Linked DNA regions of Aliamphritea hakodatensis. The protein of the gene in region 1 interacts with the protein of each later gene in a pairwise test. Links are inferred from orthologs where the notes say so. Each region holds a gene or a part of one and is shown on either strand. Other genes may lie near its edges.

Region 1 (8,601 bases):
CGCGGCATCCTCAGCGTCCGTATACGCTTGATTATGTTAAGCACATCTTTGATGACTTTGAAGAGCTGCACGGTGACCGTCACTATGCAGATGATCAGGCGCTGGTCGGTGGTATTGCCCGTCTGGAAGGGCGCCCTGTTATGCTGGTCGGTCATCAGAAAGGCCGTGAGGTTAAAGAAAAAGTACGCCGTAATTTCGGTATGCCACGTCCGGAAGGGTATCGTAAGGCCCTGCGTCTGATGGAAATGGCAGAACGTTTCAATATGCCGGTACTGACCTTCATTGATACACCGGGTGCGTATCCGGGGATCGGTGCAGAAGAGCGTGGTCAGAGTGAAGCGATTGCTTACAACCTTGCGGTTATGTCCCGTCTGAAAACGCCTATTATTTCTACCGTTATCGGTGAAGGCGGTTCCGGTGGCGCACTGGCGATCGGTGTCTGTGATGAGTTGCTGATGCTGCGTTATTCCACTTATTCAGTTATTTCGCCGGAAGGCTGTGCATCAATCCTGTGGAAGAGTGCGGAACGTGCTCCGGATGCTGCTAAAGCAATGGGCCTGACATCTGACCGTCTGTCTGAACTGGGGCTGGTTGATCAGATCGTTGATGAGCCTCTGGGCGGTGCGCACCGTGATCACGGTCTGATGGCTGCTAACCTGAAGAAACACCTGATGGAAACGCTGGCCCGTCATGATGAATTCAACACCGAAGAGCTATTGGAGCGTCGTTATCAGCGCCTGATGTCTTACGGTATTGATCAGTAAGCTCTGTCTGCTATAAAAAAACCGTCGGTATCCCCGGCGGTTTTTTTGTTTCAGGTTACAATTACCAGCAACACAGACAGAGACCTGTATATGGGCAAGATGACCGGCGATACCTTCATGCAACGCTTTGAGCAGCAACTGGCACATCAGTCCGGTATTCATCACTGGATCATTGCCCTCAGTGGCGGTCTGGATTCAATGGTGTTGCTGGAGCTTGCCAGCCGCTGTTTGCCCGCGGAGCAGTTAACGGTATTGCATATTAACCATCAGCTCCAGCGGGAAGCCGGTGAGTGGCAGCTCTTTTGTGCCCGTCAGGCTGAACTGCGTGGGCTGGCGTTTCATGCTGAAAGGGTGTGTTTGCAACCGGGCAGTGTTGAAACGGCTGCCAGAAATGCCCGCTATGAGGTATTTGAGCAGGTGTCGTCCCGGAATACCTGTGTATTGCTGGCGCATCACCGTGATGATCAGGCTGAAACGCTGCTGTTCCGTTTATTCCGGGGCGCAGGGGTGCGGGGGATGGCTGCAATGCCGCGGCAACGTGCGCTTGGTGAAGGCCTGTTATTCAGGCCGCTGCTGGATATCAGCCGCAATGAATTGGCAGAGTGGGCGCAGGAAGAAGGTTTGTGCTGGGTAGAAGATCCCAGTAACAGGGATCTTCAGTATGACCGAAATTTTCTGCGCCAGCAGGTGTTGCCTCTGCTGGCCGGGCGCTGGTCCGGAGTCAGTGCGCGCCTTCAGACAGCGGCCGGTCATCTGGCAGATGCCGAAGCGCTGCTGGAAGAATTTGCTCAGTCGGATCTTCAGAATTGCTTAGCCGAAAACAGCTTGCAGGTTGATAAGCTGCAGTTGTTGTCGGAGCGGCGTCAGGCAAATCTGTTACGTTACTGGTGCCGGTGCGCAGGCGTTCAGCTCACTGCCGCACAGCTGGACAGTCTCAGAACGTTAATGACTGTGGCCGGCGACCGGCAGCCGGAACTGATACTGGGTGACCGGATTATCCGCCGCTACCGCAACCGTTTATTTATCGAAGCGATGATGAGCTGTCCGCCATGGAGTGCTCTGCTGGTGGATGTGTTGGCGGCACCTGAGCGGTATCCGGGTGGTCGTCTGCTGTTAAAGACTGAATCGGCCGCCAGTCCGGACCTGTGGCTGGCCGGAGTGTCAGTTCGCAATCGTCGGGAGGGCGACAGGTGTCATCCGTCAGGCCGGCCGGGGAAGTCGTTAAAGCATTTGTTTCAGGAAGCCGGTGTGCCGCCGTGGCAGCGGGATCACTGGCCGGTGTGTGTCCGTGGGGACGAAATTGTAGCGGTCCCGGGAATCTGTATCTGTCAGAGCTGGTGTGAAGCTGAAAATAAGCCGCCTTTCTGGCTAGATTGGCAGCCCGCTGCATTGTTTGCCGGCAGTGATTCTGGTACCCTGTAGCCCCATCTTATGTTGCTGTTTTAATCAGACTGCTAGCCACTCATTAATACCTGTTCCGGCCGGTATTTTTTATTGCGTGAAAAAAATATTCCTTAACGGAATGGCTGATTAAACAGCGTTATCCAAGTTTACGACCATATACAGGTTCCACATGACGCGTTATATCTTCGTCACTGGCGGTGTTGTTTCTTCGTTGGGGAAAGGCATCGCATCCGCTTCACTGGCTGCAATTCTTGAAGCGCGGGGGCTTAAAGTCACCATGCTTAAGCTGGACCCTTATATTAACGTCGATCCGGGCACGATGAGCCCGATTCAGCACGGTGAAGTCTTTGTCACCGAAGATGGCGCTGAGACGGATCTGGATCTGGGCCACTATGAGCGTTTTATCCGCACCACTATGGGTAAGCGTAATAACTTTACCGCCGGCCGGGTGTATCAGCACGTACTGCGTAAAGAGCGCCGTGGTGATTATCTGGGCGGTACTGTTCAGGTTATTCCGCATATCACTGATGAAATTAAGCGCCGTGTGATTGACGGGGCCGGTGATGCCGATATTGCATTGGTGGAAATCGGTGGCACGGTTGGTGATATCGAATCACTGCCGTTCATGGAAGCGGTGCGTCAGTTAAAGGTTGAACTGGGCTTTAATCGCGCAATGTTCATGCACCTGACACTGGTGCCTTACATTGCGACTGCCGGTGAAATTAAGACTAAGCCTTCGCAGCACTCGGTTAAAGAACTGCGCTCAATCGGCATTCAGCCAGATATTCTGGTATGCCGTTCTGATTTTGCTATTCCTGCCAGTTCCCGCCGTAAGCTGTCTCTGTTTACCAACGTTGAAGAGCGTGCAGTGATTTCTCTGCCGGATGCTGATTCCATCTATAAGATCCCGCGTTTGCTGAGCGAACAGCGCCTGGATCAGATCGTTATCGAGCGCTTTAACCTGGATTGCCCGGCTGCTGACCTGAGCGAATGGGACCGTGTAGCTGATGCCAAGCTGAACCCGCACCGTGAAGTGACCATTGCGATGGTGGGTAAGTACATGGAGTTGCTGGATGCCTACAAGTCGCTGATTGAAGCGATTTCCCATGCGGGTATCGAGCTGCGTACCAAGGTAAACATTAAGTATATCGATTCTGAGCAGGTTGAGCGTGATGGCGTTGACCTGTTGTCGGACGTATCTGCAATCCTGGTACCGGGTGGCTTCGGTGAGCGCGGTGTGGAAGGTAAGATCGCTGCGGTTAAGTATGCCCGTGAGAACAAGGTGCCATACCTGGGTATCTGTCTGGGTATGCAGGTAGCTGTGATTGAATATGCACGCCATGTTGCCGGTATTGAAGATGCCAGCAGTACAGAATTTGATGCGGATGCGAAGAACCCGCTGATCGGTCTGATTACCGAGTGGATGACTGAAGAAGGTGTCACTGAATTACGGGGTAATGCCGATGACCTGGGCGGTACGATGCGTCTGGGTGCGCAGGTTTGTCACCTGAAAGACGGTACTACATCTGCCGCTGCATACGGTGCGACAGAAATTAAAGAACGTCACCGTCACCGTTATGAAGTGAACAACAACTACGTTGCGCAGCTGGAAGAGGCTGGCCTGGTCATTGCCGGCCGTTCTGTTGACGGCGAGCTTGTTGAAGTTGTGGAAGTGCCGGATCATCCATGGTTTGTCGCTTGTCAGTTCCACCCTGAATTTACATCGACTCCGCGTGACGGCCATGGCCTGTTCCGTGGGTTTATCGAAGCTGCCTTAATCCAGGCAGATCTGGAAAAGTAATATCTAAGTAATATTGGAGTTCTATTAATGGCAACAATTGCTGATATCAAAGCTCGCGAAGTGCTTGATTCCCGTGGTAACCCAACCGTTGAAGCGGATGTGATTCTAAGCACTGGCCAGCAGGCATCTGCCTGTGCGCCTTCCGGTGCCTCTACAGGCTCACGTGAAGCGCTGGAACTGCGTGACGGCGATAAATCACGTTACCTGGGTAAAGGTGTTCTGAAAGCGGTTGCTGCTATTAACGGTGAAATCCGTGACAGTCTGGTTGGCATGGACGTTGCTGATCAGCGTGCGCTGGACAACAAAATGCTGGCGCTGGATGGCACTGAAAACAAAGCCAACCTGGGTGCAAATGCTATTCTGGCTGTGTCGCTTGCAGCAGCTAAAGCCGCCGCGATCAGCAAAGGCGTTGAGCTGTATGAGCACATTGCTGACCTGAACGGCACTGCCGGCCAGTTCTCTATGCCTGTGCCAATGATGAACATCCTGAACGGTGGTGAGCACGCGGATAATAATGTTGATATCCAGGAGTTCATGGTTCAGCCGGTTGCAACGGATAACTTTGCTGATGCACTGCGTTGCGGCGCAGAGATCTTCCATGCGCTGAAGGCGGTTCTGAAGGCTAAAGGTCTGAGTACTGCTGTGGGTGACGAAGGTGGTTTTGCGCCTAACCTGGGCTCTAACGAAGAAGCGCTGGTTGTGATCCGTGATGCGGTTGCCAATGCCGGTTATGAGCTGGGTAAAGACGTTACTCTGGCGCTGGACTGTGCAGCATCTGAATTCTACAAAGACGGTAAGTACGATCTGTCTGGCGAAGGCAAGGTATTTGATTCCGAAGGTTTCGGTGACTACCTGGCTAACCTGACTGAGAACTACCCGATTGTTTCTATCGAAGACGGTCTGGATGAGTCTGACTGGGATGGCTGGGCAAGCCTGACCCGTAAGATCGGTGAAAAAGTACAGCTGGTTGGCGATGACCTGTTTGTTACCAACACCAAGATCCTGTCCCGTGGTATTGAAGAGAACATCGGTAACTCTATCCTGATCAAGTTCAACCAGATCGGTTCACTGTCTGAAACGCTGGATGCCATTACAATGGCTAAAGATGCCGGTTTCACCGTGGTTATCTCTCACCGTTCCGGTGAAACTGAAGATACCACCATTGCGGACCTGGCGGTGGGTACTGCTGCAGGACAGATCAAGACCGGTTCTCTGTGCCGTTCTGACCGTGTTGCTAAGTACAACCGCTTACTGCGGATTGCTGATCAGTTAGGTGATAAAGCTGTTTATAATGGTCTGAAAGAGATCAAAGGCCAGGCCTAATTACTGGCTAAATACTGAATATAAGGGGGCGGAAGCCCCCTTTTTTAACTGGAGACCGGTGTCGGTATTCTATGTTTCGCTGGTTTGTTTGGATATTGATCATTGCTGTGGCAGCTCTGCAGTATCGTCTCTGGTTTGGCGAGGCGAACCTGCGTGAAGTGTGGGCGTTACAGGATAAAATCCAGAGCCAGCAGGCTGAGAATGATTTGCTTGTTGAACGCAATCATCGTTTGCAGGCAGAAGTTAAGGACCTGAAAAAGGGACTGGCGGCCCTTGAAGAACGTGCCCGTAATGACCTGGGTATGGTGCGCGAAGACGAGACCTTCTTTCAGTTAATTCCCGGAAAACCTCCCGTATCTGATGATACTCCCTGATTGCTCTATTAGCTGGATATTTTCATGACCACAGCATTTCCCACTGAACTTAATTATGTCTATGGCGAGCCCGGCGCGACTGCCATGATCCGCCAGCAACCGGATGATTTTCAGGTGACTGAAAATCTGGCATTTGAGCCGGAAGGCAGCGGTGATCATGTGTATCTGTATATCCGCAAAACCGGTGAAAACACCGACTGGGTTGCCCGGCAACTGGCACACTTTTGTCAGGTCAGTCCCCGGGAAGTCGGCTATGCCGGAAAAAAAGACCGTCATGCGGTGACTGAACAGTGGTTCAGCGTACATCTGCCGGGTCGCGCCCCGCTGACATGGTCGTTATTTGAACGGGATACGATTCAGGTATTAAAGGCGACTAAACATGGGCGTAAATTGCGTCTGGGGAGTTTAACCGGAAACCGTTTTGCAATTCGTTTGCGTAATGTTACCGATGTGGCTGATGTTATGCGCCGTTGTGAGCTGGTCCGTCAGGGGGTTCCCAATTATTTTGGTGAGCAGCGGTTCGGCCATCATGGGGGGAATCTGGTGAAGGGCGCTGCGCTGATTAAAGGCGAATATAAAGAACGGCAGAAGCATAAAAAGGGCATGTATATTTCTGCGGTGCGTTCTTTTCTGTTTAATCAGGTAGTGTCAGCACGGTATGCCGGAGAAACCGGACCCATGGCCGGCGACGTACTGATGCACCAGGGCAGCCAAAGCTGTTTTGTGTATGACGCTGAAGATGAGACCATCGCAGAACGTTTAAATAATCTGGACATTCATCTGACCGCGCCAATGTGGGGGCGCGGGCGTTCTATCTGCACCGGTCAGGCCTTTGAATGGGAAACCGCACAGCTCGAAGGTTACGAAGAGCTGCAGACGGGCCTGGAAAAACTGGGACTGAATCAGGAGCGCCGTGCCCTGCGTTTATTGCCTCAGGGGCTCAGTGTGGTTCAGGAAGCCGATGACCAGTTGCTACTGAGTTTTGATCTGACTGTCGGTTCTTTTGCCACCAGTGTCCTGCGGGAAATCTGTCAGGTAGAAAACGCTCAGCGTGGAGAATTTTAATGCGAATCTTGTTATCAAATGATGACGGTGTGTACGCACCGGGGTTAGAAACGCTGGCGACAACGCTGTCCGAAAACTTCAGTGTTGATGTTGTTGCCCCGGACCGCAACCGCAGCGGTGCCAGTAATGCGCTGACGCTGGATCGCCCTTTGGAAGCGCATCAGCATCATAACGGCTTTTACAGCCTGAATGGCACGCCAACTGACTGTGTCCATCTGGGCATTTCCGGAGTGCTGTGTGAAAAGCCTGATATTGTGATTTCAGGCATCAATGCGGGGGCTAATCTGGGAGATGATGTTATCTACTCAGGCACCGTTGCAGCAGCCATCGAAGGCCGGTATCTGAAGCTACCGCCAATCGCTGTCTCTATGCTGGGCAGTCATCCTGATAACTATCAGACAGCAGCGGTTATTATTCAGCAGCTGCTGGTGGATGTCCGGCGCTTGAATCTGGCCCCCCGTACAGTATTAAATATTAATGTACCGGACCGTCCTTTAGCGGACATTAAAGGTATGCAGCTGGTCAGACTGGGCCACCGGGTACTGGCAGATACACCGGTTGAATCAATTGATCCCCGTGGTGCTAAACGTTACTGGATTGCAGGTGCGGGCGCTGCAGCTGACTGCGGCCCCGGAACCGATTTTTATGCTGTTCAGGAAGGTTATGTGGCAATTACTCCGCTCAATGTGGATATGACACAATACTCAGGGATGGATAATTTAAGCCAGTGGCTGGAAAACCTGAGTGACTGATTGCTGTCAGAGAATTAAGTGTTTAAGGAGTTGTTGTGAATAAATTACAGTTGCAGGGGATTGGTATGACCTCGCAACGCACCCGCAGCCGTTTAGTGCAGCGGTTGCAGGATCAGGGTATTACTGATCCGCAGGTGCTGGATGTGATGGCGAGCACTCCGCGACATATTTTTATCGATGAGGCGTTGTCACACCGGGCTTATGAAGACACTGCCCTGCCGATCGGGTTTAACCAGACAATTTCGCAGCCTTACATCGTCGCTAAAATGACAGAACTCCTGTTAGCTGAAGGCCCGATGAAGAAAGTACTTGAGGTCGGAACAGGGTCGGGTTATCAGACCACCGTGCTGGCGCAGTTAACCGATCAGGTATACAGCGTTGAACGGATCCGTCCGTTACAGGAAAAAGCCCGCAAACGTTTACAGCTGTTGTCTTTACGTAATGTCCATTTACGGCACACAGATGGCGGAATGGGCTGGGCTGACCGGGGGCCTTTTGAAGGTATTCTGGTTACCGCGGCACCTGAGCAGGTACCGCCTGAATTACTTCAGCAGCTGGCAATTGGCGGTCGTCTGGTGATTCCGGTTGGTGGACGACAGCAGGAACTGAAGCTGGTTGTGCGCCAGTCTGAAACGGAATTTACCACTGAAGTACTTGAAGCGGTTAAATTTGTTCCTTTGTTAAGTGGTACAGTACGATAGAGTATAAAGTTCATACGCTTAGCGTGTATTAGCAGTAGTGGGAAACGAATGGGATCAGCACGGATTAAGTTGTTCTTAAAAGGTATGCTTATGGGAGCCGCAGATGCTGTTCCCGGCGTATCCGGAGGTACAATTGCATTTATTACCGGGATTTATGAAGAACTGATTAACAGTATTAAATCGGTGGATACTGCCGCGCTTGGTTTGCTGTTTTCCGGGCAGTTCCGAAAAGCATGGGCCCATATAAATGGCAGCTTTTTGCTAGTGCTTGTTCTGGGGATTGTGACGAGCATTGCGACAGTCGCCAGCAGTGTATTGTTCTTACTTGATACCTATCCGGTGATGTTATGGGCGTTTTTCTTTGGCCTGATACTGGCTTCCTGCTGGCTGGTAATGAGCCAGATCGATCACTGGAAT
Region 2 (8,795 bases), 620 kb from region 1 along the record:
GATTTATTGCTGACTCAGGGAGCCGGCGATATCACCGCACTGGCGCACCGGTTAGCGTCACTTGATCTGAGCACCGCACAGGAGAGCTGATATGGCTGAATATCGTATTGATGCGCAGTTACAGGACCGTTTTGGCCGGGTTGCTGTAATTTATGGCGGGAATTCGGCAGAACGTTCGGTGTCCCTGAAGAGCGGTGCAGAAGTGCTGCAAGCCTTGCAGAATGCCGGTGTGAATGCGTTCGGTCTTGATTTATGCGGTGACGGTGAAAACCTGGTTGATGGTTTATCGCCGGTGCAGCAGTTAATGGATGCCGGTTTCGACCGGGCATTTCTGATCCTGCACGGCCGCGGCGGTGAAGATGGCACTTTACAGGGACTGCTGGAAATTATGGGCAAACCCTATACCGGCAGCGGTGTGATGGCATCCTCACTGGGGATGGATAAGGTCAAGTGTAAGCAAATATGGCAGGGGGCGGGCATGCCCACGCCTGCTTATGAATTGCTGACGGCTGACAGCGATTTCACCGCCGTTGCAGAACGGCTTGGTTTTCCGGTCATTGTTAAACCGGCTCATGAAGGTTCCAGTATCGGTATGAGTAAGGTCGCGGACATTGCCGGGCTGGAAGCCGCGTACGCTGAGGCGGTTAAATATGACCGGGCAGTGCTGGCTGAACAGTGGATTGAAGGGCCTGAGTTTACGGTCACTGTAATTAACGGTGAGGCATTGCCCGTTATCCGGCTGGAAACCCCGAATGATTTTTATGACTTTGAAGCTAAGTACCAGTCGGATGACACACAGTATCATTTTGATAACGAGCTGAGTGATGCTGAAGTAACTGAACTTCAGTCACTGGCCGTGAATGCTTTCAATATGGTGGGCTGTAAAGACTGGGGCCGGGTTGATGTGATGCAGTTACCCGGCGTTGGGTTTCAGTTGCTGGAAGTGAATACGCTGCCGGGAATGACTGATCATAGTCTGGTGCCGATGGCGGGCCGGAAAGCCGGTATCAGTTTTGAAGCGCTGGTGGTTAAGATTTTACGGGGAACGTTGTAAGTATGACGGCTGCAGAGCATCAGGATATCGCCAGCCCGGCGCCCAGAGGGGCATCGCGCACCCGGGCTAAAGCTGAGCCTGAATCTGTGGTCGCTGAAAAGCATACCTGGCGGTTATCAGTGTCCTGGCAAACTGACTGGTGGTTAAAGCCCGTCATTCTGCTGACCGCGGTGCTGGTGTTTGCTGCGCTGGCCGGCAGCGTTACCGAAAAGTTGTATATCTGGCTTGATCAGCCGGTTACCCATCTGACCGTTAAAGGGCAGACGCGTTTTCTGGATAAGACGGATCTGGCGAATAAAAGCCTGGCGGCGGTAAATGGCGGCCTGATGTCGGCGGATATCAACCGGGTTAAAGCTGAAGCGCAGGCACATCCCTGGGTGTATCAGGTGAATGTGGAGCGTCAGTGGCCAGCAAGTCTGGTGCTTGAAGTAAAGGAAGAGGTTCCGGTGGCGCGCTGGGGAGGCAATGGCCTGCTGAACCATGAAGGGGATATTTTCTGGCCGGAAGGTTCTGCTACGTATCAGCAGTTACCTTTGCTTGAGGGGCCTTCCAGTAATACCGGGCAAATGATGGCACAGTATTACGAACTGAGTCAGCGCTTACGGCATTTATCGTTACAGGTCGATTCTTTACAGATGGAAGCACGGGGGGCCTGGTCCCTGAAACTGAAAAACGGTGTGACTCTGGTACTCGGCCGTGAAGATTTAGTCGGCAGGCTGGAGCGGTTTGTCAGCCTGTATCAGTTGAGATTAAAAGATGATGTTGAGGCTGGTCGGATCGACCGGATCGACGTTCGCTATGAAAATGGTGTGGCAGTCAAATGGCGGCCACAGCCGGAAAACGCTGCTGATTTAGGTTAAGGCAGATTAGAGACAAGTGGGTAGGTAGTTCGTGAATGAGCCTGGAAATAATATGATTGTCGCCCTGGATATCGGTACCTCCAAGGTGGTCTGTCTGGTTGCAGAAATCAGTCCTGATGGAGGGATTGATATTGTTGGTATTGGCTCGCATGTATCCCGCGGTCTGAAACGCGGTGTGGTTGTAAATATCGAGTCAACCGTGCAGTCCATTCAGCGTGCAGTTGAAGAAGCTGAGTTAATGGCTGGCTGTAAAATTCACTCGGTTACAGTGGGTGTTGCGGGTAGCCATATTAAGAGTATGAACTCCCATGGCATCGTTGCTGTACGTGACCGGGAAGTGATGGATTATGACCTTGAGCGGGTGTTGGATGCTGCTCAGGCCGTGGCGATTCCTGCTGATGAAAAAATTATCCATATCCTGCCTCAGGAGTATGTGATTGATAATCAGGAAGGCATCCGTGAGCCGCTGGGCATGTCAGGGGTGCGTCTGGAAGCTAAGGTTCATCTGGTAACCGGTGCTGTGAATGCGGTACAGAATATTGAGAAGTGTGTCCAGCGCTGCGGCCTGGAAGTAGATAACAGTGTGCTGGAGCAACTGGCTTCCAGCTATTCGGTTCTCACTGAAGATGAGAAAGAACTCGGTGTCTGCATGGTGGATATGGGGGGCGGTACGACGGATATTGCCGTATTTACAGCCGGTGCTATCCGCCATACCGCGGTTATTCCGATTGCCGGTGATCAGGTGACCAATGATATAGCCATGGCGTTACGGACGCCGACACAGCATGCTGAAGATGTCAAAAAGAAGTATGCCTGCTGTCTGGCGCAGTTAACCGGTCCGGAAGAAATGATCAAGGTTGCCAGTGTCGGAGACCGTCCGGCCCGGGATTTATCCCGTCAGGCACTTGCTGAAGTGGTTGAACCCCGTTACGACGAGTTGTTTACCCTGATTCAGGCAGAACTGCGCCGCAGTGGATTTGAAGACATGATTGCTGCCGGCATTGTGCTTACCGGCGGCACTGCCAAGATGGAAGGTGCTGTTGAACTGGCTGAGGAAGTGTTCCATATGCCGGTGCGTTTAGCATTGCCTAAAGGTGTCCGGGGTATGGAAGATATTCTTGCCAGCCCGATTTACGCCACCGGTATCGGGCTGTTACAGCATGCCCGGCGGGAGTTGCCTGCAGGTGGTGCGGAACGCAGTTTTAAAGCAGAGCATCCTGTTGGCGAACCCCGGGAGCCGGCAGAGCCGCTGCTAAGCAGAATGAAAGCATGGTTTGCCAGAAATTTTTAAGTGTTTGTCCGGTAGTGACAGGCGCTGCCCCGTAGGGGCAAAACGAAATTATAAGATATAAAGAGTTTACAGAAGCCGGTGTGGGTCAGGCACTGAATCTGGAGGAAAGGGATATGTTTGAATTAGTAAATGATCTCGCGCAGAACGCGGTGATTAAAGTAGTAGGCGTTGGTGGCGGTGGCGGCAACGCGGTTCAGCATATGGTATCAACAGATGTTGAAGGGGTTGATTTCATTTGTGCGAATACCGATGCACAGGCTCTGGACCGTATGCAGGCGAAAACCCTGTTACAGATCGGCGGGCAGATGACCAAAGGTCTGGGAGCCGGTGCAGATCCGAATATTGGCCGTAAAGCGGCCGTTGATGACCGTGAAAAAATTGCTGAGATGCTACACGGTGCTGATATGGTTTTCATTACTGCAGGGATGGGAGGCGGTACCGGTACAGGGGCCGCGCCGATTGTTGCAGAAGTGGCAAAAGAGCTGGGTATTCTGACCGTTGCCGTGGTCACCAAGCCGTTCCCGTTTGAAGGTAAGAAGCGGGTTCAGTACGCCGAAGACGGTATCCGTGAATTACGGGAGAATGTTGATTCACTGATCATCGTCCCGAATGAGAAACTGATGCAGGCTCTGGGTCGCCAGTGTACACTGATCAATGCTTTTAATGCGGCCAATGATGTGCTCAAAGGCGCGGTGCAGGGGATTGCCGATCTGATTATCCGTCCGGGGATGATCAACGTTGACTTTGCGGACGTACGTACTGTGATGTCTGAAATGGGTACGGCCATGATGGGGTCCGGTACTGCCCGTGGTGAAAATCGTGGTACTGAAGCGGCCAGTGCGGCGATCAGCAGCCCGCTGCTGGAAGATATCGACCTGCACGGTGCACGGGGTATCCTGGTGAATATTACAGCCGGGCCTGATCTGGGGTTAGGTGAGTTTTCAGAAGTCGGTCAGGTGGTTGAAGAGATAGCTTCTGAGCAGGCTACCGTCGTAATTGGTACGGTAATCGATCCGACCCTTGAGGATGAAATCAAGGTTACGGTGGTTGCTACCGGCATTGATGGTGGCGCTGCTGTGGAAGAAACTGTGAAGGTTGTCAGCCAGAACCGTAAGCCGGATGGCAGCCTTGATCTGAAGCAGCTGGAAATGCCTGCAGTACTGCGCCGTAAGGGCGAAGATCTGCGGGCAGAAAATAATTTAGAGACCGCGGAACTATCCGCGCCAGCTGTGTCCAAAGAAAGTGATGGAGAGACCGATAGCGAATATCTTGATATTCCTACGTTTTTACGCCGTCAGGCAGATTAAACAGACAGTTCTGAACTGCAGATTTGATCAGGATTGAAGGCGAAAAATGCGCTGTAACCGGGATTGCTGTAATGCAGCAAGTTTTGTTACAATGTCGGGTTAATATGCGACTCAAAATTTGGCAGAGAATATGATCGGACAACGCACGCTAAGAAACAGTATTAAAGCTACCGGAGTGGGGCTGCACACAGGACAGAAAGTTTACCTGACGCTGAAGCCTGCGCCGGTTAATACGGGCATTGTGTTTCGTCGGGTTGATATCGAACCTGCAGTAGAAATTCAGGCCAGTGCCAATAACGTAGGCGATACTACCCTGTCTACCAATTTGCAGAAGGGTGACGTACGTGTTTCTACGGTCGAGCATCTGTTGTCTGCGATGGCGGGTCTGGGGATTGATAATGCCTATGTTGAGCTGAGCGCTGAAGAAGTGCCGATTATGGATGGCAGCGCTGCGCCGTTCGTCTTCCTGATTCAGTCTGCGGGTATTGAAGAGCAGAGCGAGCCAAAACAGTTTATCCGTATTAAGCAGGAAGTGTCTGTTTCTATGGATGACAAAGTCGCAACCTTTAAACCGTTTGATGGCTTCAAAGTCGGGTTTACCATTGATTTTGATCATCCTGCGTTTGCCGGTCGCAATATGGAAGCCAGCCTGGATTTCTCAAGCACATCTTTTGTTAAAGAAGTAAGTCGCGCACGAACTTTTGGTTTCATGCGTGATATTGAGTACCTGCGTGCACAGAACCTTGCGTTGGGTGGCAGCATGGATAATGCGATTGTTGTGGATGATTACCGCATCCTTAACGAAGATGGCCTGCGATATGATGATGAGTTCGTGAAGCACAAAGTGCTTGATGCGGTAGGTGATCTGTACCTGCTGGGTAAGAGTCTGATTGGTGAATTCCATGGCTTTAAGTCCGGGCACTATTTAAACAACCTGCTGTTACGTAAGTTGCTGGAAAATGAAGAAGCCTGGGAAGTGGTAACTTTTGAAGATCAGGACTCAGCTGTACCAATTTCATACCTGAAACCTATTCTGGCATAAGGTAAAATTGCCTGCGGGCAGTGCAAAATATTGATTAAAACCGGGTTTAGGCCCGGTTTTTTTATGTCTTTGAAAATATTCGCGGTTGAGATTCAACTTATTGCCCCAATAGAGGTAGAATGCTTGGCCAATAATAGTTTAGAACAGCGGCATGGATTTCAGCCGCTCACGTGTCTCAAGGGTTAAAAGTCACATTATGCTCACCTCGATGTTAAAGAAAGTTTTTGGTAGTAAGAATGATCGTGAACTCAAGCGGATGGGAAAGATCGTTAAACAGATCAATGCCCTTGAAGCTAACCTTGAGTCTCTCAGTGATGAACAGCTGAAACTGAAGACTGAAGAATTCAAACAAAGACTGTCCGACGGACAGTCACTGGAACAGATCTTGCCGGAAGCCTTTGCGACCGTCCGCGAAGCGTCCAAGCGAGTGATGGGAATGCGTCACTTTGACGTGCAGTTTATCGGTGGTATCACCCTGCACGAAGGCAAGGTTGCAGAGATGCGTACCGGTGAAGGTAAAACACTGGTTGCAACAGCACCTGTTTATCTGCGAGCCCTGACCGGTAAAGGCGTTCATGTTGTCACGGTGAACGATTACCTGGCCAGCCGGGATGCCGAGTGGATGCGTCCGCTGTATGAAGCGCTGGGCTTAAGTGTCGGTGTGATTCTTTCCGGACAGGATCCTGAAAGTAAGCGTGCTGCCTATCAGTCGGATATTACCTATGGCACGAACAACGAGTTTGGTTTCGACTACCTGCGCGACAACATGGCGTTCAGCGTTGAAGAAAAAGTGCAGCGGGACTTTCATTACGCCGTAGTGGATGAAGTTGACTCCATTCTTATCGATGAAGCCCGTACGCCTCTGATCATTTCCGGCCCGGCTGAAGACAGTTCTGAGCTTTACCGCCAGATGAATACGCTGATCCCGGGCTTACGCCGTTTTGAAGGTGAGATTGATCCGAAGAGCGAAGAAGAAGTTGATGGCGATTTTGCGGTTGATGAGAAGAACAAGAGTGTTGAGCTGACTGAGCAGGGCCATCAGAAGATCGAAGAGGTTCTGGTTGAAAAAGGCATTCTGGGCGAAGGTGAGAGCCTGTACGCACCTCATAACCTGAGTCTGTTGCACCACGTGCTGGCGGCGCTTCGCGCGCATAATCTGTTCCAGCGGGATATTGATTACATTGTTCAGGACGGCCAGGTGGTCATCGTTGATGAGCATACCGGCCGGATCATGCCGGGCCGTCGCTGGTCTGAAGGTTTGCATCAGGCGGTTGAGGCGAAAGAAGGCGTACACATCAATCAGGAAAGCCAGACCCTGGCTTCCACGACCTTCCAGAACTACTTCCGTTTGTATGAAACGCTGGCCGGTATGACCGGTACAGCGGATACTGAAGCATTCGAGTTACGTCAGATTTATGCGCTAGATGTGGTAGTTATTCCGACGAACGTGTCGGTTGCACGAATTGATTATAACGATCTGGTGTTCCTGACGGTGGCTGAAAAGTACGAAGCCATTGTTAAGGAAATTGAAGAGTGTGTGAAACAGGAACGTCCGGTACTGGTTGGTACGGCGTCTGTTGAATCTTCAGAACTGATTTCTGCCTTCCTGACCAAGAAGAATGTTCCGCATAATGTCCTGAACGCTAAGAACCATGGCCGTGAGGCGGGTATCATTGCTGAAGCGGGTCGCCCGGGGGCAATTACCATTGCAACCAACATGGCTGGCCGTGGTACGGATATTGTGTTGGGCGGTAAGCTTGATGCGGCGCTTGCCAAACTTGAAAATCCTTCAGAAGATGAAATTGCTAAGGCAACAGCTGAGTGGCAACAGCGCCATGATGCGGTACTGGAAGCCGGTGGCTTACACATTATCGGTACGGAACGGCATGAATCCCGCCGGATTGATAACCAGTTGCGTGGCCGTGCCGGCCGTCAGGGGGATAACGGTTCTTCCCGTTTCTTCCTGTCACTTGAAGATGATTTGATGCGTATCTTTGCTTCTGAGCGGGTACGTCAGTTCATGCAGGCGCTGGGGATGGAAAAAGGTGAGGCCATTGAACATAAGATGGTTTCCAATGCGATCGAAAAAGCGCAGCGCAAGGTAGAAGGCCGTAACTACGACATCCGTAAACAGTTGCTTGAATATGATGATGTTGCCAATGATCAGCGTCGTGCGGTGTACGAGCAGCGTAATGAGCTGATGGCCAGCAGTGATGTATCTGAAACGGTTACGGCTGTACGCAGTGAAGTGATTAATAAAGGCATTGATACCTTTATTGCACCTCAGAGTCTGGATGAGCAGTGGGATATCCCGGGGCTGGAGAAACATCTTGAAGGTGAGTTTGGTCTGCAGTTGCCGGTGCAGCAGTGGCTGGATACTGATGACTCTCTGCATGAAGAGTCCCTGCGTGCCAAAATCGAACAGCAAATTGTTGAAGACTATCAGGCGAAAGAAGCGATGGTCGGCCTGGATAACATGCGGACCTTTGAGAAGCAGGTTATGCTGCAGGTGCTGGATACTTTATGGAAAGAGCATCTTCAGGCAATGGACCTTCTGCGTCAGGGTATTCATCTGCGAGGCTATGCACAAAAGAACCCGAAGCAGGAATACAAGCGCGAATCCTTTATCCTGTTTGAGCAGCTGCTGGAAAATATCAAGACTGACGTTGTGAAGGTTCTGAGCAATGTTCAGATCCGTCAGCCTGAAGAAATCGAAGCGATGGAACGTCAGCGCCGTGAACAGGCAGAACGTCAGCAGATGGATTTTAAACATGATGCTGAATCTGCAATGGGTAATGGTGTTGAAGGTGAGACTGCCGCAGAACCTGTTGCTGAAACCTTTGTGCGTGATGAGAAAAAGGTTGGCCGTAATGAGGCTTGTCCGTGCGGTTCCGGTAAGAAATATAAACAGTGTCACGGTAAATTAAACTGATGATGCATTTCGAAGCTGCCTGAACCAGGTGGCTTCGGTAAAACATGTTTAACTTAAGAAAGCAGCCTGGCTGCTTTCTTTTGGTTGGAGGATATAAAAATGGCAGTAGGTAACGGTGCAATCCCTGAACTTCATCCGGTTGCGGGTATGCGTGTAGGTACGACTTCAGCAGGTGTAAAAACGCCGGGCCGTCCGGATCTGGTGCTGATGGAACTGGGAGAGCAGGCCACAGTGGCCGGGGTTTTCACCCTTAACCAGTTTTGTGCCGCACCGGTGCGTATCTGTAAGACAAACCTGCAATCAGATAAG

The links.
Region 2: the proteins of ftsB (region 1) and PCI15_RS06590 interact in binary tests that used the Escherichia coli proteins (3 or more experiments, as listed by UniProt). The link is inferred for Aliamphritea hakodatensis from one-to-one orthologs.

The regions. Positions count from the first base shown.
Region 1 is NZ_AP025281.1:824,879-833,479, forward strand. Bases 4,224-7,014 are described here. They hold ftsB (cell division protein FtsB), read left to right. Parts: upstream 4,224-5,363; coding sequence 5,364-5,666; downstream 5,667-7,014. Other genes in these bases: eno (phosphopyruvate hydratase), read left to right, coding at 4,224-5,292; truD (tRNA pseudouridine(13) synthase TruD), read left to right, coding at 5,691-6,731; surE (5'/3'-nucleotidase SurE), read left to right, coding at 6,731-7,014. Outside these bases: accA (acetyl-CoA carboxylase carboxyl transferase subunit alpha), read left to right, coding at 1-764; tRNA lysidine(34) synthetase TilS, read left to right, coding at 810-2,186; pyrG (CTP synthase), read left to right, coding at 2,338-3,969; more of eno, read left to right, coding at 3,997-4,223; more of surE, read left to right, coding at 7,015-7,483; PCI15_RS03745 (protein-L-isoaspartate(D-aspartate) O-methyltransferase), read left to right, coding at 7,549-8,184; PCI15_RS03750 (polyprenyl-phosphate transporter), read left to right, coding at 8,233-8,601. UniProt on the Escherichia coli protein: Essential cell division protein. May link together the upstream cell division proteins, which are predominantly cytoplasmic, with the downstream cell division proteins, which are predominantly periplasmic.
Region 2 is NZ_AP025281.1:1,444,560-1,453,354, forward strand. What follows is about bases 1-2,985. They hold PCI15_RS06590 (cell division protein FtsQ/DivIB), read left to right. Parts: upstream 1-1,056; coding sequence 1,057-1,914; downstream 1,915-2,985. Other genes in these bases: murC (UDP-N-acetylmuramate--L-alanine ligase), read left to right, coding at 1-90; PCI15_RS06585 (D-alanine--D-alanine ligase), read left to right, coding at 92-1,054; ftsA (cell division protein FtsA), read left to right, coding at 1,967-2,985. Also shown: more of ftsA, read left to right, coding at 2,986-3,205; cell division protein FtsZ, read left to right, coding at 3,319-4,512; lpxC (UDP-3-O-acyl-N-acetylglucosamine deacetylase), read left to right, coding at 4,643-5,554; preprotein translocase subunit SecA, read left to right, coding at 5,751-8,486; bifunctional glutamate N-acetyltransferase/amino-acid acetyltransferase ArgJ, read left to right, coding at 8,586-8,795. UniProt on the Escherichia coli protein: Essential cell division protein. May link together the upstream cell division proteins, which are predominantly cytoplasmic, with the downstream cell division proteins, which are predominantly periplasmic. May control correct divisome assembly.